One region of the Paenibacillus sp. PK1-4R genome, then DNA from elsewhere that is predicted to be linked to it. Evidence: riboswitches for the same ligand, from Rfam matches in the RefSeq annotation. Region 1 holds a riboswitch; each other region holds the start of a gene.
What was found. Region 1 has a riboswitch for S-adenosylmethionine ahead of mmuP (S-methylmethionine permease). Riboswitches for the same ligand answer to the same signal wherever they lie in the genome.
Positions count from the first base shown of each region.

Region 2: it holds a riboswitch for S-adenosylmethionine, as region 1 does, so the genes downstream of both, QNO02_RS24995 (methionine ABC transporter ATP-binding protein) here and mmuP (S-methylmethionine permease) in region 1, are expected to answer to the same signal.
Region 3: it holds a riboswitch for S-adenosylmethionine, as region 1 does, so the genes downstream of both, metA (homoserine O-acetyltransferase MetA) here and mmuP (S-methylmethionine permease) in region 1, are expected to answer to the same signal.

Region 1 is NZ_CP126535.1:6,022,370-6,033,452, reverse strand. Features, by position in the region: gene QNO02_RS26345 (spore germination protein) at 21-1,121, shown strand; gene QNO02_RS26340 (Ger(x)C family spore germination protein) at 1,118-2,320, shown strand; SAM riboswitch class I at 2,391-2,492, shown strand; gene mmuP (S-methylmethionine permease) at 2,585-3,997, shown strand; gene mmuM (homocysteine S-methyltransferase) at 3,975-5,042, shown strand; gene QNO02_RS26325 (outer membrane protein assembly factor BamB family protein) at 5,196-6,347, opposite strand; gene QNO02_RS26320 (hypothetical protein) at 6,381-7,346, opposite strand; gene QNO02_RS26315 (hypothetical protein) at 7,613-7,846, opposite strand; gene QNO02_RS26310 (ABC transporter permease) at 7,986-10,388, opposite strand; gene QNO02_RS26305 (ABC transporter ATP-binding protein) at 10,391-11,083, opposite strand, start outside.
Region 2 is NZ_CP126535.1:5,750,575-5,761,657, reverse strand. Features, by position in the region: gene QNO02_RS25030 (Cof-type HAD-IIB family hydrolase) at 1-348, shown strand, start outside; gene QNO02_RS25025 (DUF456 domain-containing protein) at 352-843, shown strand; gene QNO02_RS25020 (putative polysaccharide biosynthesis protein) at 905-2,533, shown strand; gene QNO02_RS25015 (DUF2515 family protein) at 2,734-4,020, opposite strand; gene QNO02_RS25010 (thioredoxin family protein) at 4,163-4,507, shown strand; gene QNO02_RS25005 (COX15/CtaA family protein) at 4,887-5,825, shown strand; gene QNO02_RS25000 (Cthe_2314 family HEPN domain-containing protein) at 6,021-6,737, shown strand; SAM riboswitch class I at 6,867-7,007, shown strand; gene QNO02_RS24995 (methionine ABC transporter ATP-binding protein) at 7,134-8,168, shown strand; gene QNO02_RS24990 (methionine ABC transporter permease) at 8,169-8,828, shown strand; gene QNO02_RS24985 (MetQ/NlpA family ABC transporter substrate-binding protein) at 8,903-9,742, shown strand; partial or broken gene QNO02_RS30375 (DUF2167 domain-containing protein) at 10,042-10,221, opposite strand; gene QNO02_RS24980 (SDR family oxidoreductase) at 10,454-11,083, shown strand, end outside.
Region 3 is NZ_CP126535.1:2,019,286-2,030,368, reverse strand. Features, by position in the region: gene mqnC (cyclic dehypoxanthinyl futalosine synthase) at 1-189, opposite strand, end outside; gene QNO02_RS08885 (trans-sulfuration enzyme family protein) at 431-1,603, opposite strand; gene QNO02_RS08880 (PLP-dependent transferase) at 1,600-2,787, opposite strand; gene metA (homoserine O-acetyltransferase MetA) at 2,812-3,729, opposite strand; SAM riboswitch class I at 3,966-4,089, opposite strand; gene corA (magnesium/cobalt transporter CorA) at 4,541-5,476, shown strand; gene QNO02_RS08865 (HRDC domain-containing protein) at 5,546-6,547, opposite strand; gene QNO02_RS08860 (ROK family protein) at 6,725-7,603, opposite strand; gene QNO02_RS08855 (MOSC domain-containing protein) at 7,676-8,362, opposite strand; gene QNO02_RS08850 (phosphodiester glycosidase family protein) at 8,394-9,509, opposite strand; gene QNO02_RS08845 (5'-3' exonuclease) at 9,506-10,399, opposite strand; gene QNO02_RS08840 (arsenate reductase family protein) at 10,592-10,957, opposite strand.

The sequences.
Region 1 (11,083 bases):
AGGTCTGGAGGTGAACTAAAGTGAATGGCTCCCAAGGAAAGCTAACCACGACACAGGCCGTTGTAATTATTGTCAATTACATGCTTGGTGCCGGGATATTGACGTTGCCTCGAACGACTAGCAAAGCTGTCGGAACACCGGATGTCTGGATTTCCATTATCCTATCTGGATTCATTATCATAGGTGTCGGAATAATTCTGGTTACACTGTGTCGCAGATTTCCGGAGAAAACCGTCTTCCAGTTCACTCGTGAGATTACGGGCAGCTGGATTGCTTACATACTGGGATTGTCTATGATTATGTATTTCATAGTGATTGCCGCATTCGAAATCAGAGTTATGGCTGAAGTAACCGGGATGTATCTACTCGAACGCACCCCCACCTGGGCAATTGTGATGGTCTTCATGTGGATCGGTGTATATATGATCTCAGGCGGGCTTGGCGTTATCGTACGCGTGTTTGAGATCATCCTTCCGATTACGATTATTATATTTGTGATTGAAATTTTGCTTAGTAATCAGCTATTCGAGATAGGCAATTTGAGACCCGTGCTCGGTGATGGGCTTATGCCCGTTTTCCATGGGTTGAAGCCTTCACTATTATCTTATACAGGCTATGAGGTGATGTTAATCATGACTGCCTATATGAAAAATCCGAAAAAGAGCAATAAAGCGATGACCTGGGGGATACTCATATCCACTATTATCTACTTGATCACGGTGGTGATGGTTATAGGCAGTTTATCGCTCGATGGCATCAAAACTCGAACTTGGCCAACGCTGGATTTGGTAAGGAGCTTCGAAATTCAGGGTCTGATATTCGAGCGTTTTGAATCCTTATTGCTGGTCATCTGGATTATGCAAATCTTTTCGACTACAGCTATTACACATTACTGTGCTTCGGTGGGTATTCGTGATTTGTTTCGTTCCAAAAAAATCAAAGGCATCATGTACGGCCTGCTTCCGTTCATTTATCTGACAGCAATGATTCCCAAAACCGTGGATGATACCTTCAAACTAGGAGATATGCTGGGCAATGTGTCCGTATTTTTGTTTGGCATTTTACCTCTGGTACTACTGTTGTTAAGTCTGATTCGCAAAAAAGGAGGCAAGCATGCATGATTCCACTCCGTATGTTGTTACGCTTAGCCACTGTATTATGCATTCTCTTAACGATATCCGGATGTTGGAGCAGTCGGGAGATAGAGGATCTAAGTGTCTACGTCGGTCTTGGGATCGATATCGGCAAAGAGACGGAATTTGAGAAAGACATCGCTAATCAGGGAGGAGCGTATTCCAAGCAGAACAATTTGACGGCCACGGTACAGATTGCTCCCGGTAATTCCAGCAGTCAAAAGAGCCAACAATCCGGTTCGCCTTCTTCTGGTAAAACGTCCTATTCCAATGAACAGCTTACCGGAGATTCCTTGCTGCAAATCTTTCGTCAGTTTGCACTGAGGCGAGATCATCCGCTCATCGGACATCATCTGAAGGTCATCGTTGTGTCCAAGGATATTGCCAAAAAGTATGGTCTGGATCAGCTGCTGGATTTTGTACTTCGGGATAACGATATTCGCCCTAACTGTCTGGTGTTGATTAGCCATCATCGCGCTGTTGATGTACTGACTTCAGATGATCCTTCCCGGATTCCAGCATTTTATCTGACAGGCATTACCGGTAATTCGTACTTGTCCAACAAAATCCTGGACCCTGTTCTACTCTCCAAATTAGATGCACAAATGCAATCTGGTTCCAGCTTCTTGCTCCAAAATGTACTGAACTCCAATGGAGAGGACAAATTCTCCGGTGCCAGTATCTTTGATGGGAAAACGACAAAATTCATCGGGGAACTCAGCCAAACGGATCTAGAAGGGCTATCGTGGATCAGACCTAAAGAAAAAGGAGGCATCTTGAAGACATACAATAAAGCGGGATTCACCGTGGTATATGAAATGAAAAAGAAAAAAACAAAAATAATTCCAAAAGTGGTTGGCGATGATATTTCATTCCATGTGAAGACTGAATCCGAAGGTTGGTTGATGGAGGATTGGCGTGCTCCCGAGGAAGAGGAAAAAGGTGCTTATCTCAGAGAATTGGAAAAAGAATTTGCTGAACTGGCCGAACAACAGATTCGACAGGTGTTATACAAACTTCAGCATACCTATAAAGTAGATGTTGCGGATTTTCGGGATAGCTTGCGTATCAAAGAACCCAAAACATGGAAAAAAGTCAAAGACGATTGGGATAAAATTTTTAGCACCGTGCCGATCACGTATGAGGTAAAGACCACCATCACCAATCCGGGGTCTTCCACCGAATAGCGAGGTGTGCCATTTATTATTTAAATGTTGACACATTCATGATAGATCGCTATATTAGTAAAAAATCATTTTCTTATCCAGAGAGGTGGAGGGACTGGCCCTTAGAAACCTCAGCAACAGATCTGAAGGATACTGTGCTAATTCCAGCGGGTGAAAGCCTGATAGATAGGAGCGTTTGTTTTTATTTGTCAGTAACGGCGCACTCTTTAGGCAGAGTGGGTCTTTTTTGTTTTTTCTGGATGAAGAAGTAGGGGAGCAGCAGGTATGGAGAACAACAACGACAAAGGGCATTTTCAGCGGAAAATGCAGGCACGGCATGTGGTCATGCTCTCTCTAGGAGGAGTCATTGGAACGGGATTATTCCTCAGCTCAGGTTACACCATTCAGCAAGCGGGACCACTGGGAACCATTCTGTCCTATCTGATCGGAGCCATTGTTGTATATCTGGTGATGCTCTGTCTTGGTGAACTGTCTGTTCATATGCCAGAGACGGGAGCATTTCATAGTTATGCAGCCAAATATATCGGACCGGCAACAGGCTACACGGTGGCTTGGTTATACTGGTTAACCTGGACTGTTGCGCTTGGCTCCGAATTCACAGCCGCCGGATTGCTGATGCAGCGCTGGTTCCCATCGGTCAACGTATGGATATGGAGTGCGCTCTTTGCACTGATGATCTTTCTGTTCAACGCTTTAACAGTGAAATTATTTGCGGAATCCGAGTTCTGGTTCTCATCTGTAAAAGTAGTGACGATCGTAATCTTCATTATTATCGGTGGCGCAGCCATGTTTGGTATCATTCCCATGGCGGATTCTGAACCGGCTCCATTTCTATCGAATATTACCGCATCCGGGTGGTTCCCTCATGGGGCTACAGCGATATTGATGACTATGCTTGCTGTAAACTTTGCCTTCTCAGGCACCGAGTTAATCGGCATTGCCGCAGGAGAAACGGAGAATCCGGAAAAGACGATTCCAAAAGCTATTCATACAACGCTGTGGCGTTTGGTTATTTTCTTCATCGGAACGATTATTATCTTGTCGGCCTTGCTGCCCATGTCGGATGCCAGTGTACTGGAAAGTCCGTTTGTAGCGGTAATGGAGCGGGTGGGAGTACCCTATGCAGCAGACATTATGAACTTTGTTATTCTAACGGCGATTCTCTCTGCTGCCAATTCGGGCCTATATGCATCTTCACGGATGCTCTGGTCTCTGGCTGATAAAAAAACAATCTCTCCGTGGTTTGCCAAACTGACCAAACGCGGGGTACCGCTGAATGCACTTCTGATCAGTATGGTGGGTGGTGCACTAGCTTTGCTGTCCAGCATCATTGCACCAGGTACCGTGTATATTACTCTGGTCTCCATCTCAGGTCTGGCTGTCGTTGCGGTATGGATGAGCATCAGTGCCTCCCAATACATGTTCCGCAGACAATATATCCGGGAAGGACATGCGGTCAAAGATCTGGTCTACCGCACACCACTGTATCCGGTGGTACCAATTGTTTCATTTATATTATGCCTGGCTTCATGCATAGGTATTGCCTTTGACCCGACACAGCGAATTGCGCTGTATTGTGGGGTTCCGTTTATCGCAGTATGTTACGCTGCTTATTATCTGACAGAACGTGTGAATAAGAAAAGAGGACAAGTACATGACGCAAGCACAACAGACTAACCCCATAGAACAGATCCTGCGTGAACATCCGGTCATGATTCTGGATGGAGCGCTGGCAACGGAACTTGAACAGCATGGATGTGATCTCGATGATCCACTATGGTCTGCTCGTGTGTTGCTTGAGAATCCGGATGTTATTGTTCAGGTCCATGCAGATTATTTTCGAGCAGGAGCCGACTGTGCGATTACATCCAGTTATCAGGCGACGGTGGATGGTTTCCGCAAGAGAGGGATTGATGAACAGGCAGCACTGGAGCTGATCCGCAAGACGGTGGAACTGGCTGCACAGGCGAGAGATGACGTGTGGGCAGAAGTGCAGGACGGTTTAGTAGGGAGAGAAAGCTCGACAGGTCAGCTTATAGGAGTTCCTTCGGTACGTTCCGAGACCGTGGAGAATGAGGAGCATATAACAGATCGTACAGGGGATCGCGAAGAAGACAGTCTTCGTCCACGTCCAATTATTGCCGGGTCCGTTGGACCGTACGGCGCCTATCTGGCGGATGGTTCAGAGTATGTGGGACATTACGGCGTGTCGGATGAGACGCTTGCCGCATTTCACCGTCCACGTATGGCGGCGCTGATTGAAGCGGGTGCTGATATTCTGGCGTTTGAGACGATTCCTTCCCTGCAGGAAGCACAGGTGCTGGTTGATGTACTGAAGGAGTTCCCTCATGCGTATGCTTGGTTATCTTTTTCTTTAAAAGACGGGACAAGCATCAGCGAGGGCACACCGCTTGAGGTATGTGCACAGACGTTTGGCTCCGAGCCGCAGATTGCAGCGATTGGCCTGAATTGTGCTCCCATGGAAGTGGTGACGGAAGCAGTGGGTATTTTGAGCCGTACCAGCGATAAACCTGTTATTGTGTATCCGAACTCGGGAGAAGTATATGATGCAGCAACGAAGACGTGGAGCGGACAGGGTACATGTGGCAGTATGAGTGATGCTTCGGAGCAGTGGGTTGCTGCGGGCGCAAAAATTATTGGTGGCTGTTGCCGTACTACGCCACATCAGATTGGTGAACTTGCGAAGAAGTGGCGGAATTAAAAGACTTGATGTAGGGTTGTACCCACTAGAGTACAACTAAATATGAAGAAGCCCACACGATCCATTAACTGGATTGGTGAGGGCTTTTTTTAGTGATTTAGCGTAAACATTAACATGAGGGAGGACATTCCTCGTCTGCTGCTTCTGATTAAGCTATTTAATTAACTGAGTGCTAACTAAGGTACGACCTTCGTCGCTTAGGATGTACAGACCCGTTGTGTTATTTAAAAATAGACGTTCCTTATTAAAATCAAATTCGCCATTTTTGTAAGTGTACAAAACGTTCAGGTTGCTTGTGTCCATAATAATTAGTTCTAGTTCATCTTCGTCATTCTTTTCAGATGTAAACATCAAACTTGTGCCATCCAAAGCCATATTGGGATATGATACTGGCAGGTATGCCTTCTCAGCAATTAATCTACCTGAAGATGAATATAGCTTGATTCGTTTATTTTTATAATCCACAAATATAAACCGATCTTTCAATGCAAAAAGCTCTGTTGAATTTTCTTTATAAGGAAGTTGTTTTGTCCACTTTAGCTGCCCCGTGCTGTTATAGCCTTTAAGCGTTAATGTTTTTTTGTAGATATTATAATATAGTAATGTGCCGTCAGATAGACTCTTAATCCCATTGTAACCTCTACCACCAGTGATCGTTTTAATTTTTTTTCCGGTTGTCAGGCTAATCAAGTATAAATCGGGATGATCGCCAAATGTACTGCCGACAATCACATCACCATGAATCTGTTGCATAAAATATGGAACCTTGAACTTTCGGCTTAAATTTCCGTTGGTATCATAATAGTAGAGTGTACTGCTTTTTGAATCATCAGAGTCTGCAATCACATACAAACTTCCATTTTCGCCTGGAATGGCTGACTCAGCCGAGTATAGTCTCCAATCTTCTGGCGGTCCGGGCAGAGAAGCTGTCCAACGGATCTGGCCCGTAGCTATATGCTTGGCATTGACTTGATTATCGTGGAAAATAAACATATATCCATCATCGGATAGCGTGTACTCGTTGTCCGTTGGAATCGACCAAAGTAGCTCCCCTGTTTTGGCATCCACACTGTCGATATAATAATCATTATTCTTGTCTACTTTAGTTACGAGCAGACTTTCATTCCCCATGGCATCTGTAACACTCTTCATTGAATATGAGCTTGTTGCACTCTGTCCACCGTTGGTAATATCATACCCCCATTGCAATTGCAGCAGATCTTTAGCCAGAGCTGGCTCGGATGGGATTGCAAGGAAGAAGCATAGGCTGGCTATAAGCCAATAGTTGATTCGCTTTAAACTCATGATTGGTAGACTCCTTATGTAATGTTCTCTGGATTATGGAAGTAACTGATACTTTCTTATCGTCTGCCCGTCAGAAGGCAGGAAAAATAATTCATTTTGCTTATTGAGGAACAATTCATCTCGATTAAACCGTACATCGTTCCAATCGTTCTGTGACACCCGATAGAGCTCTCTCAGATTATTTGAATCTCTAATCACGAGTTCTATTCCCTGTTCGGTGTATTGGATATACATAAAACTCTGTAAATCGATTGCCATTTTTAGAGGGCTATTTGGCTCACCTTGCATGTAGAAGGAATTTTCATTGACTCCTGTAATGAATTTTCCATCCGAATTCATAAGCATGATATTGCCTGCGGTTTGTTCCAGATACAGCACACGATTATGGATGATAAATATCTCGGGAGGCCCCTTTTTAAAAGAAAAATCATACTTCCATTTCAAAGCTCCCGTAGGCGAGTACGCCCTCAACTCAAGTTCACGGTTATTGATAAACTTCCGGGTTATTAGGGTTCCATCGTCCGTAACCCTATTCCCGTAGGGCAAGGTTGTTTCATTGGTCAGCACCGTTAGCTTCTTACCTGTAGAAAGATTAAAAACATGAGTATACGGACTTTTGTTGCCCGGTTGACCTAAAATAAAATTGCCTTCTATTGTGTAATATTGCATATAGGGGAGAACAAGCTTTTTGCTTCGATGTCCCTGTTCATCATAATAATAAAGAGTTACATATTTGTTTTTGTGATAAGTGAAAGAATAAACTGTTCCGTTTTTGGTGAAATCTGAGGACTGACCTTCACGAAAGTAAGGGTTTATTGAGGACCATATCGGTTTACCGGTTGTCAGATCCGAGACCGTAATAATATCATCTAATCTATTTTCATAGTCATCAGTTTCAGCAGGTTTGAAAGTATACATGTAACCATCACTAGTTGAACCATAATCAGATTCTGGCTTGGACCATCGGATGTCCCCGGTTTCGCCACTAATGTTCTCCACATAAATGAGGTCCTCATTCACAACCTTTCTCACCAGAATGTTTAGGTTGCCGGACGAATCCAGTCTGAAGTAATGCGGAGTGAATCCATCCCCCCATTGGCCAGAATCGACCTGCTTGACCCATTCAAGTTGTGGCACGGTCCTAGCCCAGGCCGAAGGCGTGCCAACCGACAACAATCCTACACTCAGGATGCTGATCAATAAACAAAATCGAATACAAAACCATTTCAAAATAAACAGCTCCTTAACAAAAATCGAGGTCAAACTTAATCTGGACCTACCGTTTCATTTTTAATATCCTGCACCAACCGTATGATCTCCGCAACACCTAGTAACAATAGTCCTGCTACAATACCGTTCATCATAACTGGAAGAGTCAAAGACCATTGAAAGCCATTGAACTCATTTTGCCCAACGAGGATACCGACAATAATGGATAGAATGATGCTAATCCAGGCTATCCACTTCAACAATTTACTCGTTTTATTTTTGTTGTACAAAGAAATTAACTCCTTTACCATAGTATGCCATTAAGTCTATCATATCTATCATTGCTAGGTATATAGGACTATTTCTGTGTCGGATTTAGAGTTTTGTTGAAATATATTGTCATGTATTTTAATGTCTGTCTGCTGCATGTTATTCAATAACAAGAATGCGCGGGGATGCCTGACGAATTACCTTGGATGATCTCCAGGAGCCAAAAGCTGCTGCAAGGGTACTCAGAGAAGAGAAAAGTATAATCCCCCACCAATTCAGAACCAACGGGATTTGTACAATACCGTATCCGGAGAGTACCTTTTCAAGCAACAACGGAAGAAGGTACACGCCAGCAATAACGCCAAACATCGAACCGATCAGGGATAACAATACGACTCCCAGTGTAATAGAGGACCGAATACTACCGGATGTCATTCCAATCGACTTATAAATGCCATACGTCTTGCTCTCTTTGCGAATACTGATCCGGCAGGTGCTGAAGATAATGATAAATGTAACCAAAATGAACAGCAGACCAATTAGAGCCATGGGGTACACAAGAATGCTTGCAGCTTCTGCATAAACGGAATCCAGCAGCGTTTTTTGCGTGACGATGGAAGCAGAGTCTTTGAACCGCTCATTCAATTGGTTAGCAATGGCTCCTGCCTGTGAAGGATCGTTGACATTGATAAACGCCACATTTACATCTCCGTAATCCGGATTCACGCTTCGAACCGCTTGAGCTGTGATTCTTCCGGATACCGACAAGTCGGAGATGGCCTGATAGATGCCCGAAATCATGAACGTGCGCTTCTCTCCTTCAATGTAGAGATCAATGAGATCTCCCATATCCTTGTTTAACATCTTGGCAACACTAACCCCGATTGAAATTTCATTTTCGAGTTCCGGATTGTTTCCTCTCAACGTCTCAAAACCAAGATCTTGATAGCTTCCATCCAGTACTCTTAGATAAAGACTGGTAGACTGGCTGGCCACGTCGGTTGAATCATCTGGAAGGATAACTCCGGTGATGTTCCCTTGCCAGCCCACATTTTTGATGCGAGGGTCTTCTTCCAATGCGCTCTGCAGCTCTGCTCTCGGAAACGTAGTTTTGTTCACAACAACTGCAGCAATGTTAGCATTGTCATAACCCCATTTGGCTGCCGTCTGATAGATTCCGGTAATGCTGGTCAGTACAACATAGCCGAGGACAAGTACGGAAGCAGCCATCGTTGTGAGCAATAACATCAGAACCGAGCTTTTGCTGTTTTTGATCAAATTGCGTATGCCGATTACAAAAGAGACGGGCAATCGTCCAAACAAGACCCGGTTTGCGAGCGGTGAATTCATTCGTCGCGCCATGCGTACATTGTCGCTCTCCGACATACCATACCGAATGGCCTGAACAGGCTCGATCGTGCGAGCTTTTCTGGCGTATAACACAACAAATGCAATAACCAAGACGAGTAACAGCAGCCCTACAACAATAGCAGCTCCAATGCCCTCAATTGGAAGATCACCCTGGCCAGTCCGCAGGGACGATACGGAGATGTTGATGATGAATTTGGAGACGAATACGCTAAGTACCAGCCCGGGAAGAACGGCGATGATGGACAGCAGGGCATATTGAATGACGTAGGTACCAATGGTGCCCCGGGAAGTGATTCCCAGCGATTTAAGGATACCTATCGTTTTGTAGTTGGCCAGAATGACATCGGATATGGTGAAGCCAATCGTAATGAGGGCAATAATCATCATGACGGCCCCTAAGAATATCATAATGAACCCAACGATCTGATTGATGATCAGATAAAAGGATGAGATACTTTCAAATTCCATTTTGGTTTCCAGAAATGGGGCACCTGTCTCGCTTGTATAACGATCCCAGTAGCTGGAGTTCGTACTGTAATCATCAAAATGGATGCCCATCATGTGAATATCTTTTCCTGCAAGCGTACTAAGATCATTTTGGTAATCCGTACTGTTCATCCAAATTCTTGCCGTATTGGTGAACGGTGCTCCATAAGGAACATCCACAACAATAGCTGAGACTGCGAGGTCAAGTGTGGAATATCCCGTTTTGAATTGAATGGTATCACCAACAGTGATGTTATAGCCATTCGCCATGGAAGTTGGGATCCATACGCTTCCTTGTTCAGGAGCCGAATGCTGTGTACCACTTGCAAATACAAGTTCATCTACACTCCACGGAGGAGGCGGGGTATTCATCATGTACAGATAAAGGTTAGGGATGTCAGTGCCGCCAAAAGTGATGCCCGACAAGATGCGGTAAGTAAGCAAAGGTGAGACTTGAACACCGTTCTGGGAAGCCCACCAGCCATGCACAGTTTGGGGATCATTCAGTCCTTTGTCGAACGTCAAGATCTGATGGGACCCGTTGGTCCGACTATGCATTTCCTTGAACTGGTTACCCGTATTGGCCAGAATGATGACAGATGTGGATACCAGTAGGGTAGACAGCAAAATAAGCAGCGCAATCAACGCATTTTGTATTTTGTTCCTACTCAGATACGACAAGCTAAGTTTAAACATGACTGCCATCGTTATTCCTTCCCCGTAACCAAAGCGAAGATAATCGCTTCACGATCCTGAATTTGATGTTCGTCATAGGTGTCAAACTCAAGGATTCCGCCAATCTTGCCGTCCAAAATGTAGATCAGGCGATCTGCCCGACAGGCGGCCTTGATATCATGCGTCACCATAACAACGGACTGTCCTTTCCGGTTGAGGTCTGTAAGGATATCGAGAACAGCTGTGCCGTGTTCCATATTCAAGCTTCCGGTCGGTTCATCCGCAAAAATGATATCCGGTGAATTGATCAAAGCCCGTGCAATCGCAGCTCGCTGCTGCTGTCCTCCGGAAGTTTGGGAGGGGAGGCGGTTACGCTGTCCATCAATATCCATGGCATTCATCAGCTCAGCAGCGCGGGATTGGATGTCCTTCTTTTTGTTTCCTGCGATATATCCCGGTAAAGCAATGTTCTCTTTGATGGAAAGGTCTGGGACCAGATTGATACTTTGATAGATATAACCGATCCGGCGGGTGCGGAAGTCGGACATTTGGCGTTCACTGTAAGCGTCAATCCGCTGGTCGCGAAAATAGACCTCACCTGCTGTAATCTGATCCAGTCCGCTTAGCAGATATAAGAGGGTTGATTTGCCAGAGCCAGAGTTACCCATGATGACTGTGAATTCCCCTTCATAGATGTCAAGATCAACATTACGGATGGCATGATG
Region 2 (11,083 bases), 270 kb from region 1:
AATACCGAAGTGGATGAAGTTCGTCACCAGATCATGATGGAACTGCAACAAATGGGTGGTCTGCAAATGACGAATTCATCACCCGTTAATATTGAGATCAACCCTGCTGGGGTATCCAAAGCAAGTGGTGTAGCGGAAGTCTGCAAGCTGCTGGGCATAGAGATGACCGAAGTTGTTGCTGTCGGAGACAGTTTGAATGATCTGGCTGTCATTGAGGCGGTAGGTCTTGGTGTAGCGATGGGTAATGCGCAAGAGCAGGTGAAGGAAGCGGCTGATCTGATCGTAGCGAGTAACAATGAAGACGGCATCGTCGAAGTGATCCGTGAACATATTTTGAAGGGGGAGTAACCTTTGCTCGCAACCATTGCCTGGATTTTAATTGTACTGCTGTTTGCAGTGGGGATGGCTGGAACGGTATATCCCATACTGCCTGGTGCTGTAGCGATTTTCTTCGCGTTTCTGGTCTACGGCTGGTTCTTCAGCTTTGATCCGTTTGGTGTGTGGTTCTGGATCATTCAGATTCTGATTGTTGTTGTGTTGTTTGTGGCTGATTATGTCGTCAGTGCATGGGGCGTGAAGAAGTTCGGTGGCTCCAAGTTATCAACAACGCTGAGTACCATTGGTGTTATCATTGGGCCATTTGTCATTCCGGCATTTGGACTGGTGCTGGGACCATTTATCGGTGCTTTTATCGGGGAACTGATCGGAGGGTCTTCACCTTCCAAAGCGTCGAAAGTTGGATTTGGTTCCGTTGTGGGGTTATTTACGAGTACTGTGATGAAAATTATTTTGCAAATCGTCATGATTGTTCTCTTTATTATCTGGGTGGTAAGATTCGCCTAAACGTTCAGGATTAGCTTCAACGGGATGCACGTCCGGTGTGGAGGAAAGAAGGGGAATTCGTTTGTCTAAGAAAGAAACATTCATTAGGGGTACGCTCATACTGGCGGCCGCTGCGCTGATCGCGAGAGTACTGGGATTGGTTCAACGGGTGCCGCTGGAGCATATCCTCGGAGATGTTGGTAACGCATCGTTTACGATCTCCAATACGGTATATTTAATGCTGTTAACTGTAGCAACGGCGGGCATACCGAGTACTCTGAGTAAAATGGTATCGGAACGCTATGCGCTCGGACGCGCGGGTGAAGCCCAACAGATCTACCGTGCAGCCCTGATCTTTGCGGCTGTCGCCGGGGTAGTCATGTCTGCTTTATTGTGGTTTGCTGCACCTTATTATGCCACGTATGTCTCCAAAGTACCGGCATCGGTCAGCGCCATTCGCGCCTTGGCTCCAGCCTTGCTGCTGTTCCCTGCCATTGCGATGATGCGTGGATATTTCCAGGGACGCGGCAACATGACAGCAGGTGGTATTTCACAGATTGTGGAACAGTTCGCCCGTGTAGGTACAGCCATTATCGTGGCTTATGTCATGCTGCAATGGAATTATGATGACCAAACGATTGCTGCGGGTGCCTCATTTGGCGGGGTATTAGGAAGTGTGGGTGCCTTTGGTGTCATGCTGTACTTCACCTTGAAGCTGCGTCGTAGCGACCGTGCGGCCCAATTGAATTACGAACGTGCAGAACAGTTACCGATGCGAGGTATCTACAGTGATATCTTCAAGCTGTCTATTCCAATTGTGCTGTCCTCACTTGCGGTTCCAGCCATTAACTTCATCGATTCATCCCTTGTGGTACCACTGCTTAGTGGTCAGATCGGACTCGAAGAAGCGACTGGCGTACTTGCGATCCTTGGTGCGAAGGCCCAAAGTATTGCGGGTATTCCTCCGATTCTGGCTATCGCTTTGAGTCAATCGTTGGTGCCTGTCATATCGGCAGCATTTGCCCGCAAGGATGAAGCGCATCTGAAGAGTCAGGTTACACTTGCGTTGCGCATTTCGATTCTGACAGGTATGCCGATTGTCATTGCACTTTGTGCGGCAGCATATTCGGTTAACGGATTGCTGTTTACCAACCTGGATGGAACACCGATCATTGCCTTGCTGACATTCGGTACCATTTTCCAGATTACGATGATGACCACCAACTCCATTTTGCTTGGGGTAGGTAAACCGCGGATTACGATGGTCAGTGTGGCAGCGGGTGTTGTAGTCAAGCTGATTGCAAGTCTGATCCTCGCGCCGATGTTTGGCATATACGGCATCATTATTGCAACGGCCCTTTGTTTCCTGGTTATCACATACCTGAATCTGCGGGTCCTTCGCAAAATCGTTGATTTCTCCATCATGGGAGATCGTTGGAAAGGGTTTATCGTTACGGTGCTGCTTGCAGCAGGTGTAGGATTTGCAACGAACTGGATTGGGAATACGATCTTTGGACTGTTCCTGCCAGCACGTGTATCCTTCCTGTTTACCTGCCTTGTGGTTGGTGTGCTTGTTGTGGTGGTGTATCTGGTTCTCATGGTTGTGCTGCGTGTACTGCGCAAGGACGAGCTGGGCAGTTACCCCCGTATTCTGCAAAAAATTCTTCGTCCACTTATGCGTTTTCAACGTGGAGCTGGGCAAAGAGGTTAAGAATGCAAGGAGCATCATTCAAGCTCCAATATTTTGTGAAAATAGGATACAAGCTCTGTCTGCTGTTAAGCGGACAGGGCTTTTTGTTTAGCTAAGGCGAGCTGAGCGACTGAACTCGACATTAGCCCAGCAAGCGAGGATTAGCGGTACATCGGGGTATCATATCATCCGTCTTTGTCTGCTCTATATGATTTTTAGCATTAGTGTGTGATGGCTTTAGCATCATGAGCCAGTGCTGTTTTCAGCATGCCATACCGGTGTTCGTGACTCATCTCAAACAGCCATGGCCGACGTGGTGCCGTCAGATAACCGAGACTATCCCGAGTCTGAAGCCAGTCATGTCTGGTGATCGGTTCATAAGGCGTGTCCCCCCATACGGAAAGCAGTTCCGGACTATATAATCGTTGCCCTTCTGGAAGCCATTCCTCATCCAGTAACGCCTGAGCGTATAATGTATGATCACCCGCCTCGTCTTCACGATTGGTAAACAGCCCAGGCCAATATTCGGCACGCGAGCCACGATGGGGAACCAAACGTGCGAACTCCAACACTTGTGAGTGTACTTGCTCCACGCCAAACAACAGGGCATATAGCCCTTTGCCAAACATGATTCGCTCATCCAGCTTGCCAAAATGTTCAATGACGCGTCCTGCGAGTCCTGCTCCCCGTCCAAGAGGAAAGACGATATGATTCAGACCCGCCAGATTATGCAGATGGAATGCGGGTTTGGAAAGTACCTCTTTTTGAAAATAAGGATGCTGCACCACCCGGCTCTCGATATAGTTCTGCTCATTAATAATTAATGCCACACTAAGCAGTGAACTGCACCGTTCCAGCCAAAAGCGTTCCCAAAATGGCGTCATAAACGCCGATACGTGAAAGTGCGACAAAAGATGGAAACAGCTTCGTCCGATCCGGCGACTGTTCATATACAGCAGAAGCTGGGGATAGGCATCCTGGAAAATGAGTGCATTACACCGCTCCAGCAGCCGGTACATATGCTCGCGATCGCTCTGATTCTGTAGATTATGCATCAAGTCACTCTGAAGATCTGTCATGTGATATCCACCGTTGCGAGACACCATATGGGCCAGCAGTGCCCAATGCAGTTCGGGATATTGCTCATAACATTCCAGATAGGCTGCCGTGCGGGTGATATTACTCCGATTGTGCTCCTGGGTCAGTGTCTTAATCTCTTCCAGAATGATGCAATCTTCTTCGCAGACGAGTGCACTTTGAACCTGGTCCGTGCGTGCAAAAGACTTGCCGCTGGCAGGTAACAAACGCTCCACCTCAGACTGTAAGGCAGCTGCCGTATCTGTATCCCACTCGATGTCACGTAATGGGTGACGAAGCTGTGCTGAAGCTTGCCATGCAGCCTGTTTGCCACGCCAGATTTCCCGGGCAGCACCCGGAATGGAACGGACAATCTGCAGGAGGGACCCGTGATGTTGTTCGCTGGAAGAATCGGTTCTGGTGGAAGTCATGATGTGACATCCTTTCATGAGGTTCTGGGTTTAAATTCACAGACCATGTGGTTTATTCTAAGTATGCGCTGATTATTTGACTTCCACTCGCCAATTTGCTTCACTTAGGGTAAGACAAGGTACAGAAAGGGAGATGAACCGAATGGAACAGATTACTTCCAAACCGGCTTTTGATGTAGCCATCCAATCCCCACGTTTGACGATTGCCGTATTCAAGGCAGACTGGTGTGGTGACTGCAAATACATCGATCCGTTTATGCCTGAGGTTGAAGAGAAATATGCACGTGAACTGACTTTAATTGAGGTCGACGTGGATCAGGTTGGAACCGTTAGTGAAGAGCAGAATATTCTTGGCATTCCGAGCTTTGTGGCGTATACAGATGGCCGCGAACTCGTACGGTATGTGAACAAGCTGCGCAAGTCGAGAGAAGAGATTGAGCAGTTCCTGGATCGCGCAGTCGAAGTGTACAACACGATCCATAAATAATGTTATATAAGTTCAACTAATGAATATTTACACAGACACACAGACACTGTCTCCGTTATTGTGTAATGTTTCATTGAACTTATATAAAAGTATGACAGGTTCATGTTGTAAAAGGGTATACTAAAAGAACGCCATTTCTCTTGAAATAGGGAAATGGCGTTTGTATGTTCGGCATGTTCTATGCAAGAGACGTTTCTGTACATAACTCCAATGACCTGTGGGTCATTATTTCACCAGACGTTAACATTTTGTCACAAAGCGCGACGTCAATGAACATTTTATCCGGTATAATGAATTTAGTTGTGAAATAAGTGTCAAAGTACCGAAACAAGCGGAGAATATTCTTCGCCATCTTAAACCAACAGCGGGTGAGAAAAAATTGAAACACTTAACTTTGTTTAAATGGTTAACCGTATTAACCTGTCTTGTCATGTTTCTGGCCACTTTTGGTGGAGGCATCGTAACCAAAACGGAATCTGGCCTTGGCTGCGGAACGGAATGGCCTTTATGTAACGGAAAACTCGTTCCGGCGCATACTGTGGCTTCACTTATTGAATATTCCCATCGCGCTGTAAGTGCACTGGCTGGACTGTTGTCCATTGCCTCGTTTGTTGCTTTTCTGCGGTTTGGCAAGTCACGCCGTGACCTGCAATTGTTTTCTTTCTTAACTCTGGTATTTGTTATCGTCCAGGGAATCATGGGGGCTTTTGCCGTTGTCTTCTCCCAATCTTCAGCAGTCATGGCACTGCATTTTGGCTTTGCACTGATTGCTTTTGCCAGTTCTCTAATGATGGCGCTGGGCATCAGGCAAGAGGCAAAAGATGGCGGATTGGAGCGACTGAATAAATACCCTCGGGTTAGTAAAAAATTCAGGAATCTGGTCTGGTTCTCCACCATTTACACATATCTCGTGGTATACACGGGTGCATTTGTGAGTCACACGGATTCTGCCGGCGGATGTTCCGGATTTCCGCTCTGTAACGGGCAGATTATTCCTGAGCTTTCGGGTGGGGTAGCGGTTGCTTTTGCTCACCGTGCAGCAGCTGCGTCGCTCGTGATTGTTATTGCAATCCTGGGTCACTTCGCTTACCGTAATCATCCGGACAATAAGGAAATGCGTACTCTGGGTGTGGTATCCGTTGTTCTTATTCTGATGCAAGTAGTCATTGGTATTTTCATGATGGTGACAATGAACCGTCCGGAAGTATACATGTTCGTAGCTCTTGCTCATATGCTGGATATCGCCATATTGTTCGGAGTCTTAACGTATATGAGTTTCCTGGTGTACAAGCTGTATCGCCCGGTTAATCGTTTCTAAGATATAGATTCACTTTTTCAAAGGTACTTGGGCTAAATATGAAAGTCCACCATCCAGTGATGTACATCATTGGACAGGTGGACTTTGTTTGATGTCAGGGGGATCAGGGCAACCTATGGCAAGCAGCAATTACACGGATTGGATGATGTGTTAAGGTGATGAATTCTTGTTGATTTGGAAAAGAGGAGGTTAGATATGCTGCGAACGTTGTTGGGGGAAAAGCCACGTATAAACGAAGGTAAATTGAAGGCAGCGATGGACGCAATGGCGCATACGCTTGAGCTATTTCAACGACAAATGCATGTGGACCATGATCCCACGCATGACTATCGGAAGCTGTATGTGTGGACTCAGGGACTCATCTCCTCACTGGATGAACTGGAGCAAAGCTGTTTCGCTGCTGCTCATTTTCGCAAAAAGGTCGTTGCAGGTTCAACGGATGATATGACGCCGACTGAAAAAGCCGAGTATGCTCGGTATGTGTATTTCTACAAAGATGGCTTTATCCGCTGCTTTGCCATTCTGGATAAAGTCGGCACCGTCTTAAATGAAATATTCCAACTGAATACGTCAAATACCAAAGCGCATTTTTCCTATTTTACTGTGTTGAGGCAGTTCGATTATGTGAGGGAGCATCATGATCTTGCGTTGCGATTGATTCAGATCAAGGACTCTTATCGTGAGCCGATGAGCAAGCTGCGCAAACGTCGTAATATGGAAATTCACTACATGAACTCCGAAATGCACGATGACCTGTGGCAGTTACACCAGACATTACAAGGTAAAGTGAAGTTGGAGGATCTGAATCAGCATGTGCAGGAAATGCGTCAAGGCGTCGATATGGTCTGTGAAACGTTAACAGCCTCTTATAGTTATATCAATAATATATGGAAAAGAAATAATTCCCTTTGACAAATCGGAATACTTGGAATATACTGAGTTTCAATCGAATGTTACACGGATAGAACTGATATTTCGGAAGTTACGTTCACATTATAAAGCATAAACTACATGAACTTATAAAATCCTACAACAACATATTTCTTATCGAGAGCGGCGGAGGGACAGGCCCGATGAAGCCCGGCAACCGATTTGTAACGACATGATCTTGTATCATTCGTTATAGATGTTAGGTGCTAATTCCTACAAAATGGTGCAAGACACGATTTTGGCAGATGAGAAGGTATATTCTTTCACGTGAAGAGCCCTCTTTGTATCTGCAAAGGGCTCTTTTTTTGTACTTTAAGGGGAGTTTTCCTTTAGATCGGGTAAAGATACATGTAGGTGGTTGGAAAGGGGCAAGTGCGATTGATTGAATTAAAAGGTTTAACGAAAACATACGGCAAAGGGGCAAAATCTACAACAGCGTTATCCGAGCTGAATTTGAGCATCCAAAAGGGCGAAATCTACGGAGTGATTGGCCATTCTGGAGCGGGCAAAAGTACATTGATTCGCTGTATTAATTTGCTGGAGCGCCCTACGGAGGGTGAAGTATGGGTTGACGGGATCAACCTGACTGAACTGAGCAAAACCGAATTGCAGCAACAGAGACGCAAGATCGGGATGATTTTCCAACACTTTAATTTGTTATCCTCGGCAACGGTATATGACAATGTAGCTTTTCCACTAAAACTTGTGAATACACCCAAAGATGCCATTGATCGCAAAGTGAAGGAAATGCTCGCACTGGTTGGTCTGGAACACCATAGCAGCAAATATCCGGCTCAATTATCGGGTGGACAGAAACAACGTGTCGGGATTGCGAGAGCACTTGCAAGTGACCCAAATGTACTTCTCTGTGATGAGGCTACTTCGGCACTTGATCCGCAGACGACAAATTCAATCCTGAAGTTACTGCTCGACATTAATGAAAAGTACAACCTTACAATTGTGCTGATCACACATGAGATGCATGTCATTCAGAACATCTGTGACAAGGTAGCTGTCATTCATCAAGGTGGCATTGTGGAACAAGGACCTGTAACAGAAGTGTTCCTGAAGCCGCAGCACGCGATTACGCGGGACTTCATGATGCGTGACCATGAAGCTGGACTTGCCCTAGAGGAGACGGCTCTGGCGAATGCAAGCATTGAATTGCAGGCAGGTGTTGCTTCCAAACTTGTGAAGATATCTTTTCTGGGTAACAAAACGTATGAAGCGATTTTGTCCAGGACGGTACGTAAGACGGATGTGGATTTTGCCATCCTGCAGGGTACAATCTCTACGATTAAACAGGTGCCTTATGGACAGCTGACCGTTCGGTTCGAGGGTGATTCAATTGCGATTGATCGGACGATATCAGAATTGACCGCAGAGGGACTTGATGTGGAGGTGCTTCGTTAGATGGATTTTTCAACCGTACGTTGGGAAGAGGTTGGTAAAGCTTCCATAGAGACACTGCAAATTCTGGGTGTATCAGGCTTGTTTACCGTTATCTTTGGTTTACCACTCGGAGTTCTGCTGTTTATGACAGCCCGATCTGCTTCGATCAAGTCACGGACGGTGTACATTATATTGTCCTTGATTGTAAATATTTTGCGATCAGTTCCATTTATCATTTTGATTGTTGCTCTTATCCCATTCACTCGTTCACTCGTCGGTACAGCTACAGGTGTGTTAGGTGTTATACCACCTTTAGTTATTTCAGCAGCTCCTTACTTTGCTCGATTGGTGGAGACGACGTTGCGAGAAGTTGACCGGGGTGTAATTGAGGCGGCGCAGTCGATGGGTGCATCAACCGGACAGATTGTAAGACGGGTATTACTGCCTGAGGCGTTACCTGGTTTGGTTGCCGGGATAACCATTACCATCGTTACACTCGTCTCTTATACGGCAATGGCGGGCATGGTTGGTGGTGGAGGTCTAGGAACGCTAGCAATCAACTATGGGTATTATCGTTATCAAAATGAAATCATGATCATATCCGTAGTGTCGATGATTATTCTAGTGCAAATTCTCCAGATGGCCGGAGATCGTTTGGTTACATTTTTCACCAGGAAATAACACATAGATAACATGATGGCTATGCATTCGTGCGGACGCCACATGAAAAAATGATTAGAGAAGGGGTTTTACACATGAAAAAATGGTCTTTCGCTCTACTTAGCCTTATGTTGATTGCAGTTCTCGCAGCTTGCGGAAACAACAAGGACGCCGATAGCGGCGCAGACAATTCAGCAGGTGCACCACGTACAGTTGAATTGAAAGTTGGAGCTTCACCTACACCACACGCAGAGATTCTGGAAAGCATCAAGCCTGAACTGGAAGCACAAGGTATTCGTTTGCAAGTCGTTACGTTTAATGACTATGTACAACCCAACCAGCAACTTGCTGACGAAAAATTGGATGCAAACTTCTTCCAGCATCAGCCTTATCTGGACACAGAGAATAAAGAACGTGGATTCAACCTCGTTGCTGTAACACCTGTTCATGTTGAACCTTTTGGTGGATACTCCAAAAAGATTAAGTCTTTGGATGAATTGGCTGACGGCGCAAAAGTAGCAATTCCAAATGACCCATCCAATGGTGGACGTGCTCTGTTGTTGCTCGCGAAAGAAGGCATCATTACGCTGAAAGACAACACAAATATCACATCTACGATTCAAGATATCACAGCAAATCCGAAGAACCTGGATATCATCGAGCTGGATGCAGCCATGATGCCTCGTCAATTGGATGAAGCGGATCTGGTATTCATCAACGCCAACTATGCGCTTGAAGCGAACCTGAATCCGGCAAATGATGCTTTGCTGATCGAAGATCTGCAAGGTAACCCATATGCTAACATTCTCGTTTCCCGTGAGGATAATAAAGATGCAGATGCAATCAAGAAACTGGCTGCTGCACTGCATTCCGAAGAAGTTAAAACATTTATCAAAGAACGTTATAAAGGTGCAGTTGAACCTGCAACTGAATAATTCACGATATGTATGACATGATGTGAAGCTATATAAAATAAGCCGTATATCTCTCCAGAAGAGATATACGGCTTATTTTATGTTTCCTGAGTCTGTGCTGATGTGGGGATCAACATAAGTCAGAGTTTTTCCGTTTTATCAGCGCTATAGTGATGTCCAGATTGACGGTAGTAGGACAATTCATTTTGATCAGCATACTGCTGTTCATTTGCTTCTTGCAGATACATGCTCTCGGAAGGAGAGAGTTTTTCTTCTTCTCCATTTGAGCTTTTGATTTTGTATCTGATCCAACCGATTAGTCAGAGAACGACAACCAGGATCAAGGCCCATCCTTTTTTGAGCAAAAGAAAAGCACTGAATTTCTGGGAAGCCGTGTACCCGATCCCGCCCATCAGAAGGCTGTTGAGCCCTATGGTGGATGTTTTGTCAGTCGAAGCATTGTACTCCTTGTAGGTATATCCTGCATTGATGCTAAGTTGATTAAGGACAGTGCACTCAAATTTTGATCGTCATCATGGATATGACCTGTCTTCACGTACTCAAACACAACATACCACGAGCCGAATTCACTATTGCTGGTTAGGCTTCCGATTTGAATCAAGATATATCTGGAATTAAAGGTGGATAACCCCTTGTGGATAAGCAAGTTGTAGGAGGACGATAAATCTTTTATACTGGATAGTGACTGCTCTTTGAAGAGGGGGGATGAACGTGAAGGGAAAGATTGCCCTCATAACGGGAAGTGCCAAAGGTCTTGGTAAAATGACGGCCCTCAGTCTGGCAGATCAAGGGTGTCATATTGCCCTCAACTATGTACACAGCAGAACAGAAGCTGAGGCTTTAAAGGCTCAGATTATAGCCAAGGGTGTACGGTGCATTGCCATCCAGGCTGATATATCCAAGATGGAAGATATCTCTTCATTGGTTGAGCAGGTGGAAGGCAACCTGGGCAGCATTGATATTTTGGTGAATAACGCAGGTCCATTTGTCCGTGAACGACGATTATTTGCGGATTATTCTGAAGCTGAGGTCCAGATGCTTGTGCAGGGAAATCTGTTGGGACCGATGTTGCTGGATCAGCGTGTATTGCCAGAGATGAGACGCAAGCAATGGGGACGCATTATCCATTTTGGCTTCAGTCATGCTGGAGAAGCGAGATCTTGGCCTCATCGCGCCGTATATGCGGCTGCCAAGGTGGGTCTGGTATCTTTTACAAAGACACTCGCGGTTGAAGAAGCCCCGTATGGAATTACGGTTAACATGGTATGTCCAGGTGACATTCGTGGTGCGAACAAAGAGAAAACGATTGATGAAATGTCAGGCATCACCGACGAGGAAACG
Region 3 (11,083 bases), 3.0 Mb from region 1:
GTTTGTGTAGTTGACGTTACGCCCAATTACAAATGTTCTGTATGGTTCAGGGTGCATGCGTTTCATAATAACATTAGCAGCTGCCCCGATTTTGTCCACTTCATTCGATTCAAATAGCTCAATCGTGTCTTCCAAGTCCAAACGTTCGCCCCGAAGGGCTTTATCTAAGATACGGTCTACCGTACTCATCGTAAAAAAGCCTCCCTCATGAAGAGAAATTATATAACGATCCGTCCCAACTTGTTCAAGAGAAGCAAGTTCTGGTGGCAACATCGTATTTCTGTACTCCACATATCGTAACACAGGTTACATGTGAAAAAAAGCACCTTATGTACAGGTGCTTTAAAAATAAGTAAAAATTTTTACATATGGAATGGAATTTATTCGAGATTAAGTGATACGCATCGGCGTATTCGGTCATCCACTTTTACTAGGATTCCTGAAGTGCTTGCTCCAAATCTACAATGAGATCTTCGATATCTTCCAGACCTACGGAGAAGCGCAGCAAACCATCTGTAATGCCACGGTCACGGCGAACCTCAGCTGGCATTGCCGCATGAGACATCATGGCTGGGTAGGATAGAATACTCTCCACAGCTCCCAAGCTTACAGCAACAATGGGTAGCTTCACCCGGTTAAGAACTGCTTTTGCGCGATCGCCTGAACCGACGTCAAATGAAACGACAGCTCCATATCCTGTGGACTGGCGCTCATGTGCCTCACGGCCCGGATGATCCTCCAGTCCAGGATAAAAGACAGCGGTAATATCACTACGCTCATTAAGCCATGCCGCAAGTTTGGCTGTGCTCCGTTCACTATGAGCCATGCGAGCCCCCAAGGTTTTCATCCCGCGCATCAGAAGCCAGGATTCTTGTGCCCCGAGTACAGTTCCAAGTCCATTTTGTAACTGTTTCAGTTGTACGCCAAGTGATTCCGTACGAGCAACGGCTAACCCTGCCAGTACATCACTATGACCTCCGAGAAACTTCGTAGCACTATGTACGACGATGTCCACACCAAGCTCAATTGGACGCTGATAGTACGGAGTCATAAAGGTGTTATCCAGAATCGTGATCAGGTCATGTTCCTTCGACCAGTCAGTTACGGCAGCGATATCCGTAATTCGCAGTGTAGGGTTGGACGGTGTTTCCATATAAACTGCCTTGGTGTTTGGCTTGAGTGCCGCTTTTACTTCATCAATGTTGGTCATGTCTACAAAGGTTGTCTCGATCTGCATACGGCTTAATATGGAAGTAAGCAAACGATACGTACCTCCATATACGTCTTCCGTTACAATCATGTGATCCCCTGCGGAGAACATCATGAACACGCTTGAAATCGCAGCCATCCCCGAAGAATAGGCAAAGCCTCGTGCACCGCCCTCCAGCAATGTGATGTAATCTTCCAAAGCCTGACGTGTCGGATTACCCGAACGACTGTAATCATGCTGAGGCGGATTGAAGATATCAAAATGATGGAAGGTTGATGCTTGGTAGATCGGTACACTGGATGCTCCAGTCGTTTTGTCAATTTCATCTCCAAAATGGAGCAATTTGGTATCAAATTTCAACTCGGAATTGGGTTTGTTATTGGACTCACTCATGAGTGCACGCCTCCTTCCACTTCCTGTTGTGCAGCTGTCAGCGCATTGCCGAGATCTGCAATCAGATCATCCGCATGTTCAATGCCTACGGAGAACCGGAGCAAACGGTCATCCACACCTACGGCGTCACGAATCTCAAGCGGAATATCCGCATGCGTTTGTACCGCTGGGTAGGTCATGAGTGATTCGACTCCGCCGAGACTTTCGGCAAAAGCAATGAGTTTGATATGACGCAGCAATGGTTCAACATAACGTGCATCCTTCACTTTGAAAGAGAAGATACCTGTGTTACCCGTGGATTGTTTGTTCTGTATCTCATACCCCGGATGATCGGATAGACCTGGATGATATACTTCAACCACCGCTGGGTGCTCAAGCAAGTATTTGGCAATAGTAAGTGCATTGTGCTCATGACGCTCCATGCGAAGAGCCAGCGTTTTCATACCTTTCATCAACTGGTAGGAGTCACTTGGAGACAATACCGCTCCAATGGAATTATGCAGGAACGCCATCTCTGCAGATAACGCTTCACCTTTGGTAATAATTAGTCCGGCCAACACATCATTGTGTCCGCCCAGATATTTGGTAGCGCTATGAATGATGATATCGGCACCCAGTTCAATCGGACGTTGGAAAAATGGAGTCAGCAACGTGTTGTCAACAATAGTCAACAGGTTGTAACTTTTCGCCCAGGAAGCAACGGCTTCCACATCGGTGATCATCATCAGTGGATTGGTTGGTGTCTCAATAAATACAGCTTTTGTATTCGGCTGACGAACCTTCTCCAGTGCTGCAATGTCATTCGTGTCCACATAACTTGCCGTTACGCCGAAACGGGACAGAATACGTTCCAGCAGACGATAGGTTCCACCATACAGATCCAGCGATACAATCAGATGATCCCCTTGACCAAACATGGCAAAGATCGTTTGCAGCGCGGCCATTCCCGAGCTACAGGCAAACCCTGCATCACCAGACTCCAGCGCTGCGGCGGCTTCTTCCAATACTTTACGGGTTGGATTAGTCGTACGAATATAATCAAACCCCGTGCTTTGTCCAAGCTTCGGGTGGCGAAACGCAGTGGATTGATAGATCGGAAAGTTAATGGCGCCTGTTACCGGTTCATTGATGGACCCAATTTGTGCTAAGCGGCTTTCGATTTTCAACTTGTTGTTGTCTTCCATTGCTGCATCCTCCTGTAATCTCGATTAGATTTGCGGGCCAATATCGTAAGGTGTTTCTTGATACACATAGTAATTGAGCCAGTTAGAGAATAATAAGTTGGCATGAGCGCGCCAAGTAGCCGGTGGCACACGGGAAGGATCATCATTCGGATAATAATGTCTAGGCAATGCGATATCCAACCCTTTGGCTGCATCCCTGTCATACTCCCACTTTAATGAGAACGGGTCATACTCGGCATGTCCTGTGGCAAAAATCTGTTTGCCGTCTTTGGTAGCAACCAGGAAAATCCCCGCTTCCTCGGATTCAGCCAAAATCTCTAAATTCTCATTCTTTTCAATATCTTCGCGTCTCACTTCCGTATGACGGGAATGTGGAACGTTGAATACTTCATCGAATCCACGCAACAACGGAACATGTGGTTTATTAATGGTATGTGGGAAAACGCCAAAACACTTTTCATCCAGTGCAACCTTGGGTACGTCAAAATGATGGTATAAACCTGCCTGGGAAGCCCAACATATGTGGAGGGTTGAAGTTACATTGGTTTTGGTCCATTCGAAGATCTCCTGGATTTCATTCCAATAGTTCACGTCTTCGAAATCCATCTGTTCCACCGGGGCACCCGTAATAATCATTCCATCGAAACGGCGGTGCTCAATCTCATCAAAGGTTTTATAGAACAGATCCAAATACTCCTGAGACGTATTCTTCGACGTATGGGATTTGGGATGTACGAGAACGACATCCACCTGAATAGGCGTGTTTCCCACCAGACGAAGCAATTGTGTTTCGGTCGTTTCCTTTGTGGGCATCAGGTTTAATATAGCGATACGGAGTGGACGAATATCCTGCTGATATGCAGAAGTTTCATCCATGACGAAGATATTCTCTCCTTCAAGTACTTCTTTTGCTGGTAGAGTATCGGGTATTTTGATTGGCATAGTAAGTCTAACTCCTCCTTTTGCATAGATAGATGCAGCCACCCCTGGCTTGATGTCTTCACATCAATACAGGTATAGACTGCCTTGAGCTTGTAAAAACATTGAATTGCTCTTTCATCCAACGTTACAAACAACCTCAAGTTCCTTAGCGAAAATCACTGCTGAGAAGTCGGGGCATATAACAAAGACCTTCCTCGGATTTCGAGAAAGGTCATATGTAAAAAAGATATGCGCCTCTCTCATCTCTCAGTTACAACAGTGCCACTTGACACTTAGTCGCTGCAAGAATTAGCACCGTGCGGTATACCGCCGGTTGCCGGGTTTCATCGGGCCAGTCCCTCCACCTACTCTTGATAAGATTTCGCTGTATTAGATTGTAATTAAATATGGTTCACCGTCTACTTTATTACATTAATGCCCTCACGTCAAGATGCAGTTCGATGTCTGCTTCCCAGATCGGAACCGTTCATCATCCGTTGTCATACACTGCCTCAGGGCGCGAAATAGACACATTTTTGCGCTTGAAAGCACCTTGTACCAGCGGTATACTAAACAAGGTGTTATAAACCCTTATGTGAGAGGTGACATATTAAATGGATGGCGACCCGAGGCCTGACTGGCAGCCGAATTCCGACAAACTGCATAGAGAATTGACATCAGCATGCCGGCAGCGGGACGTGACTTCCGTTTGATTATATAGTGAACGCAGCCCTGATCTCCAGGCTCCGCTGCCGACCGGCTGATTTGTTCTTTTTGCGCCCATAATGATAATATCCGCCAAGTTGGCGGGTGCAGAAGGAGTAGATTAACGATGAAAATCCGGTTGGTAAACAACGGTGTATTTATTCCGGTGGACGACATTCAGCAGGCGCTGACTCCACCAGCGGAAGGGTTTTACTGGATTGATGCAGACGTAGACGATTTGGCGGTACTTCAGCCGCTGTTCTTGATGCATGATCTGGCTGTGGAAGACTGTCTTAGTGACGAAGAACAACGTCCGAAGATTGAAATTTATGAGAACCATTATTTTATTGTGATTAATAGCATCCGTTTCGATGATGAAGAGATATTTCTACGTGCGGTGAACTTATTCCTCGGCAGACATTTCATTATTAGTGTTACGAAGCAAAAGGTCAGCGAATTGCGCACACTGAAACCAATCCTGTGGGAACAGGAAATCAGTACACCGGATCGTCTGTTGTATTTGCTGGTTGACTTGATCGTTGATAATTATTTCACCGTAGGTGACCGAATTGAAGCACGGATCGAGAAACTTGAGGAAGACATTCTGATGCACACCAAAAAGTCACATCTGAATGAAATTATCGGGCTACGCAGTGAGATTCTGTGGCTGAAAAAAGTCCTTGGACCTCAGAAAGAGGTCATTAACACCCTGAACAAAAAAGATCTGCGTCTCATCGATGATCAACTGCAAAAGTATTTCAGTGACATCTATGAGAATGCTGTAAAAATATCTGAAACCTTTGAGACTTATCGCGACCTGATGGGCAACTTGCGAGAAGCCTACCAATCCAGTATTGCGAACCGGGCGAATGAGATCATGCGTGTATTTACCGCCATTACCACGGTCTTCATGCCGCTGACGGTCATTACCGGTATATACGGCATGAACTTTACGAATATGCCAGAGCTTAACTGGAAATACAGCTATTTTGTTGTGATTGGTCTGATGGTTACACTGGGCCTGAGCATGTTCTTCATTTTCCGCAAGAAAGACTGGGTATGAACTGGTATGAAATAACAAAGACGAAGCGCTCCTCCGGGAAAAACGCCTCGTCTTTTTTCATTCTAATCATTAACCAACATTCTTCTCTGTCTCTGCGTGCCGACGGAAGCGGATTCGAATCATGCGCAGTCTTTCATAGACCTGCTCCAGACTTCCTCCATCGGGTTTCTCTCCTCCATACACCTTATGTAATACTGGCTTCAGGAACGTATCTCCCAGCTCCTCATACGCACTCCATACGGCCTCTTGTTCGTTCTCTGGCATCACTGCCAACTCCACATCAAGAAGACAATCGGTGTCATAACCTTCGTGATCCAGTGCCTCTAACAGCTCAACCAACTCGCGTCGAGATAATCCGGATCGATTAACAATCTCCTCTAACGTATACCCTTCCTTCATGCCTTCAAGCACCTGCTTACGCGTGGTGAACTTATCAAGTTCCTGCTTGTACTTCTGCTCTCTCTGCTTGTATAACCAACTCTCATACTCTTCTTCCTTCAGCGCCGTGTATACCCAGTCCAGCGGGAATGTCGTTGAACGCTCCAACCCGTTTGTAATCTCCATCCATTCCGTACCATACTCAGTTGCTTTGCTCTCTCCTACGCCCGGCAGTTGCATCAGTTCATCCAGCGATTGCGGAACAAAGGCACTAATCAAACGCAGCAGACGATTGGTTGCAATAAAATACGGTGCCTTCCGGTCAGACACAGCTCTCTTCCTGCGCCATGTGCAAAGATCCGTATATAATTGCTCATTGCCGTATAACTCACTGTAACAATGGAGGCGCTGTCCACCATAACTGCGTGACTTCAGATCATCATTCTCATGAAATAACCCCTGCAACTGCGGTCGATACCCCTCACTCATCTGTATGGCAAGCTGATGACGGTAAATATGAAGCAGCTCCTCCCAAGAAGTCCCTTCATACCAGATGCTGTCCTCACGCTCTCCTTCCTCGTAGCGACTCCATCCCAGCTGCCAACTATCTTCCTCTTCCCCAACCCATAACTGTGCATACTCTGCATTCTGATCTGACATTCTGGACAATCTGTTCATGAAAATGACTTCCATTTTCGTTCCCTCCCTTTGAATATTCAGCTTATACGAGTTAGAGATACTACCTATAGGCAGCACAAAAAAAACACCCCTCCTGCAAAATCCATGCAAGAGAGGTGCTTCCTCATTAACCGTACTATGCTGTTGCCCATATCATACCACAATGGTAAAATTCGTCAATCCCTTATTGCTCTACTTATTCAATGCCAATTTGGCAAGCGCCAGCGAACCACACAGCCCTGCATTGTCGCCAAGTCCTGGTGAGACAACATACTGGTCAATCTCGGATTGAAGTGCCGGATGCTGAACGTACCCTGCCAGCAACTCCTGCAGTTTGCTACGAACCATCGGGAACAGGTGCTCCTGCTTCATTACTCCGCCACCCATGACAATTTTCTGCGGAGAGAGAATCAGAACATAATTCATCAGTGCGTGTGCCAAGTAATGTGCTTCGATCTCCCAAGCTTTATGATCTGCAGGCAGTTCATAAGCCGGTTGCTCCCAACGTTTGTTAATGGCTGGTCCTGCTGCAAGGCCTTCGAGGCAGTCACCATGATACGGACAGAAACCTTCGTATGTATCCTCCGGATGTCTGCGTACAATGATATGTCCCATCTCTGGATGTGACAATCCATGGACCATTTTACCGCCAACCACAGCACCTGCACCAATACCTGTACCCACAGTGATATACAGACAGCTCTCAAGACCTTGTGCAGCGCCCCAGGTTGCTTCTCCAAGTGCCGCACCATTCACATCCGTATCAAATGTCATCGGTACATCAAAATGCTCCTTGAGCTTGCCAATCACGTTATACTGTCCCCAATGTGGTTTTGGTGTTGTTGTGATATAGCCATATGTTGGGCTTCCTTCAATCGGATCAATCGGACCGAATGAACCTACACCCAGAGCTTCAATGCCTTTGCCTTCAAAAAATGAAATCACTTGAGCCATTGTCTCTTCCGGTGTTGTTGTTGGAAAACTTACGCGTTCCAGAACTTCTCCGTTTTCTGTGCCAATACCACATACAAATTTGGTTCCGCCTGCTTCAATTGCGCCTAAGATCGTCATGTTAGTCACACTCCCAAGTTAGTTTAAAAAGGAATTCGAATTGCTTTACTTGATGACACTATAATTACCCTGCTACTTGTTCTCCAGCTTGGACAATCGTTTCATTAACGTTTGCCTCCAGCTGTCTGACAGTGCAGGAATGGCCAGCAAGGCCTGAATACCTTCGACATTTTCTTTCCCCTGATGCATAATTCGATTGGCTTCAAGAACCGTCATTAAGGCTGGATCGGTGCTGATCCGTCGAAATATCGATGAAGGCCCTACCTCACCTTCTTGCAGTACGCGAAAGTAAAAGCCAGTATATCCACTCTCCTGAAAATAAACAGGCAGCTCCTTATAGTCATACCTCGCACCCAGCTTGAAGCAAGGTTGTCTGGGCTGACTGACCTGCACTGTGGCTTCGCCCAACTCGTACACATCACCAATCCGGACGTCTTCTTCGGCACAGCCTTCAACCGTCAGATTTTCTCCACAAGCTCCCCAGTTCAGCTTGCGATCCATCAGTTGTTCCAGCGCCGGATAACGACTGTAATCGTATACACAAACGGCTTTGTCAGGGCCGCCATGATGCACCAGATCCGCCTGCGCGTCCCCTGTCATTCCAGTGAATGACAGGAAAACCGCGTCGGATACAGGATGTTTCACAATGCCGCTCAGCACTTCACGCTTCTGCCCAGGGAGCGGCTGCGGCAGTCCTACATTAATGGCCAGAACAGCTGTATTGCCCTCCTCTGGCTTTCGATCAGATGTGAGTGTCATTTGGCATCATACCTCCCATAATCACTTTCTTTTAACGCACAGAGCCGCCAAATACGAGTGTATTACTCAAGAGCCGACCTGGAGAAGTCAGCATTTTGCCCCCGGCATACATGCCTGAGGATGCACCACCATCCAGATTCATGGCCTGTTTGGCACCAAGCTTCTGCATCACCGCTGCCCACTCCTTGATTGTTGCTCCGGAAACGGTAGCCAGCATAACAGAACCGTCTGCCATGATCGCAATACCACTTCTGGCTCCGGAAGCATTAAGAATCTTGGCATCCTTGAAACCTTCGCTCGTCGGATTTACAGCTACCTTGCCGTCTTTCACCAGACGGGGTCCTGCCCCAACAGCAGTCACTACATCTTGCCAAGGGATCTCTTTGCCTGCTGCGTTCGTATACTTATAATTCATTTCTACGGTCGAACCAACGGTGAAACGATCCGAAGAAGACTTCTGATTACCTGTGAAGACCAATACCGAGCCATTCTTAGGAATCGCTACATTTGTATTGGGCACTTTTTTGGTCACGATACCTTTCTCCATGACAACCGCAGTGCCACCTTTGAACCCGACTGTGGCACCTCGTTCAGGCGTATACAGCATTGTTATGCTCGCGTTCGCTGAAGGTGTTCGATTAATAAAGGTTGCATACCAACTCCGTGATTTACCTTTTGTATCCATCACTTTACCTGTCAAACTCACCTGAAGTGAATCCATGATCGCCGAGCCGTCTTCCTTAAATCCGATGGATGTTCCGTATCTTCCAATATGTATGACCTTACCATTTGCTATTAACATGCCGTATGGATCTGGCGCTCCGTTGTATGCTTCAAAAAATGCTCCGTTAATGGCTGCTTGTGCACCATAGGCTTTCACAATCGATGGCAATGTTGCCGTCTGGCCAACTTGCTTCTTCGCGAGTCCCACAGTAACCGGTGTCCCCTTCGGAATCGAAACGGTCTGCACGGTAAAATTACGTCCTGCTGCTTTTACTTTCTGTACTTTGGTGCTAATTGCTGCTTTGGCATCCACTGTCTGTGGCGCACTTACTGCTCCCGAAAGAATTACGGGCAAGGCCAGGACGAGGGCCATAGCCCCTGTCCACCACTTTTTGCCTGTTCGTACGTTCTGCTTGTTGCTCACCCTATTGCCACTCCCATCCAAGAGCCAAGGCTCTTCATCTCAAGTTGTTCAAACTTGTCCATCACCATATCCGGATCAAGACGCAATTCACAGGTATCCAGCGCACAGGCAACCGGAACAGCACAATGAATCTCTGCCAGTTTGCGGGACAGATGAAGCATGTCCAGATCATTCTCAATCTTGTTACGCACCGAAGGGGTCAGTTTATCCATGTTGCTCAAAATCCCTTCAATGGAGCCGTATTCCTGTACAAGCTTCAACGCTGTTTTCTCACCAATTCCCCGCACTCCGGGATAATTGTCGCTGGCATCTCCCATCAGACCCTTCATGTCAATCACTTGACGAGGTGTCAATTGTTTCTCTGCCATGAGCGTTTCAGGATTATACACCATGTAGTTGCCATGGCCTTTTTTCATAATAATGATACTTGTGCGGTCATTGATCAGTTGCAACATGTCGTGGTCACCCGTCAGTACCATAACATTCATATCGGTCTCTTCGGTATAATACTTCGCAAGCGTCCCGATACAATCGTCGGCTTCGAATCCTTGTGCACCTATATTCGGAATACCCAGGCTATCCATCACTTCACGAATCAGGGCAAACTGGGGAATCAGATCATCCGGAGCTTCGGCCCGGTTGCCTTTGTAGGCTGCATATTCTTCACCGCGGAACGTCTTACCGCCCATATCCCAACAACATACGACATGACTTGGCCCAAAAGTCTGAACCGCATCCCAGAAATAACGGATAAATCCGTAGACTGCGTTGGTAGGCAATCCTGCCTTTGTACGTCTGATATATCCGCTTGCAGATGTCGCATAAAAAGCACGGAACAACACCGCCATACCGTCTACCAGCAACAAAGTAGGTTCATTACGTTGATTCACTTGAATTTGTTCTCTCCTATCTAAATCTAGCATATAAAATATCGAAACTAATTCTATCATTATAGCATAGTTCCGCCAACCATCGTTCAGCCAAAAAAGCCCTGAATTTTTGAACATTCAGAGCCCATTAAGTGTTAGTTCATTCGACAATCATAACAATCATCGAATGACCGATCCCACCAAAAATCTATTTTACGCGTTATTCCATTCCTGCTCGTACGTTTCTTCCTTGAATCCAACCGTCACCTTTTCTCCATCCGTAACGATCGGACGTTTGATCAGACGACCATTGGAAGCCAGTAAACGAATCTGTTCATCAGCTGACATGCCCGGAAGCTTGTCCTTCAGTTGTTGTTCTTTGTACACTTCCCCGCTCGTATTAAAGAACTTTTTCACTTCCAGTCCGCTCTTTTGGATGAGTTCTGTTAGTTCAGATTCTGAAGGCGGTGAGTCAAAAATAGGGATTAACTCCAGCTCATGTCCTTGAGCTTCAAGCCATTTTACAGCTTTGCGGCATGTGCCGCATTTGGCATATTGATATACTTTTAAGTTACTCATGGTATGTGTTCCTCCTGTGGCTCCGGTGTGGCTCCGGTTTCGACTTCTCGCTTCCCTTGGTTTGCTTCGCAAATCCAAAAGTCGCTCCAAATCGATACCATCGCCATGTAATTTTACTGACTTTTG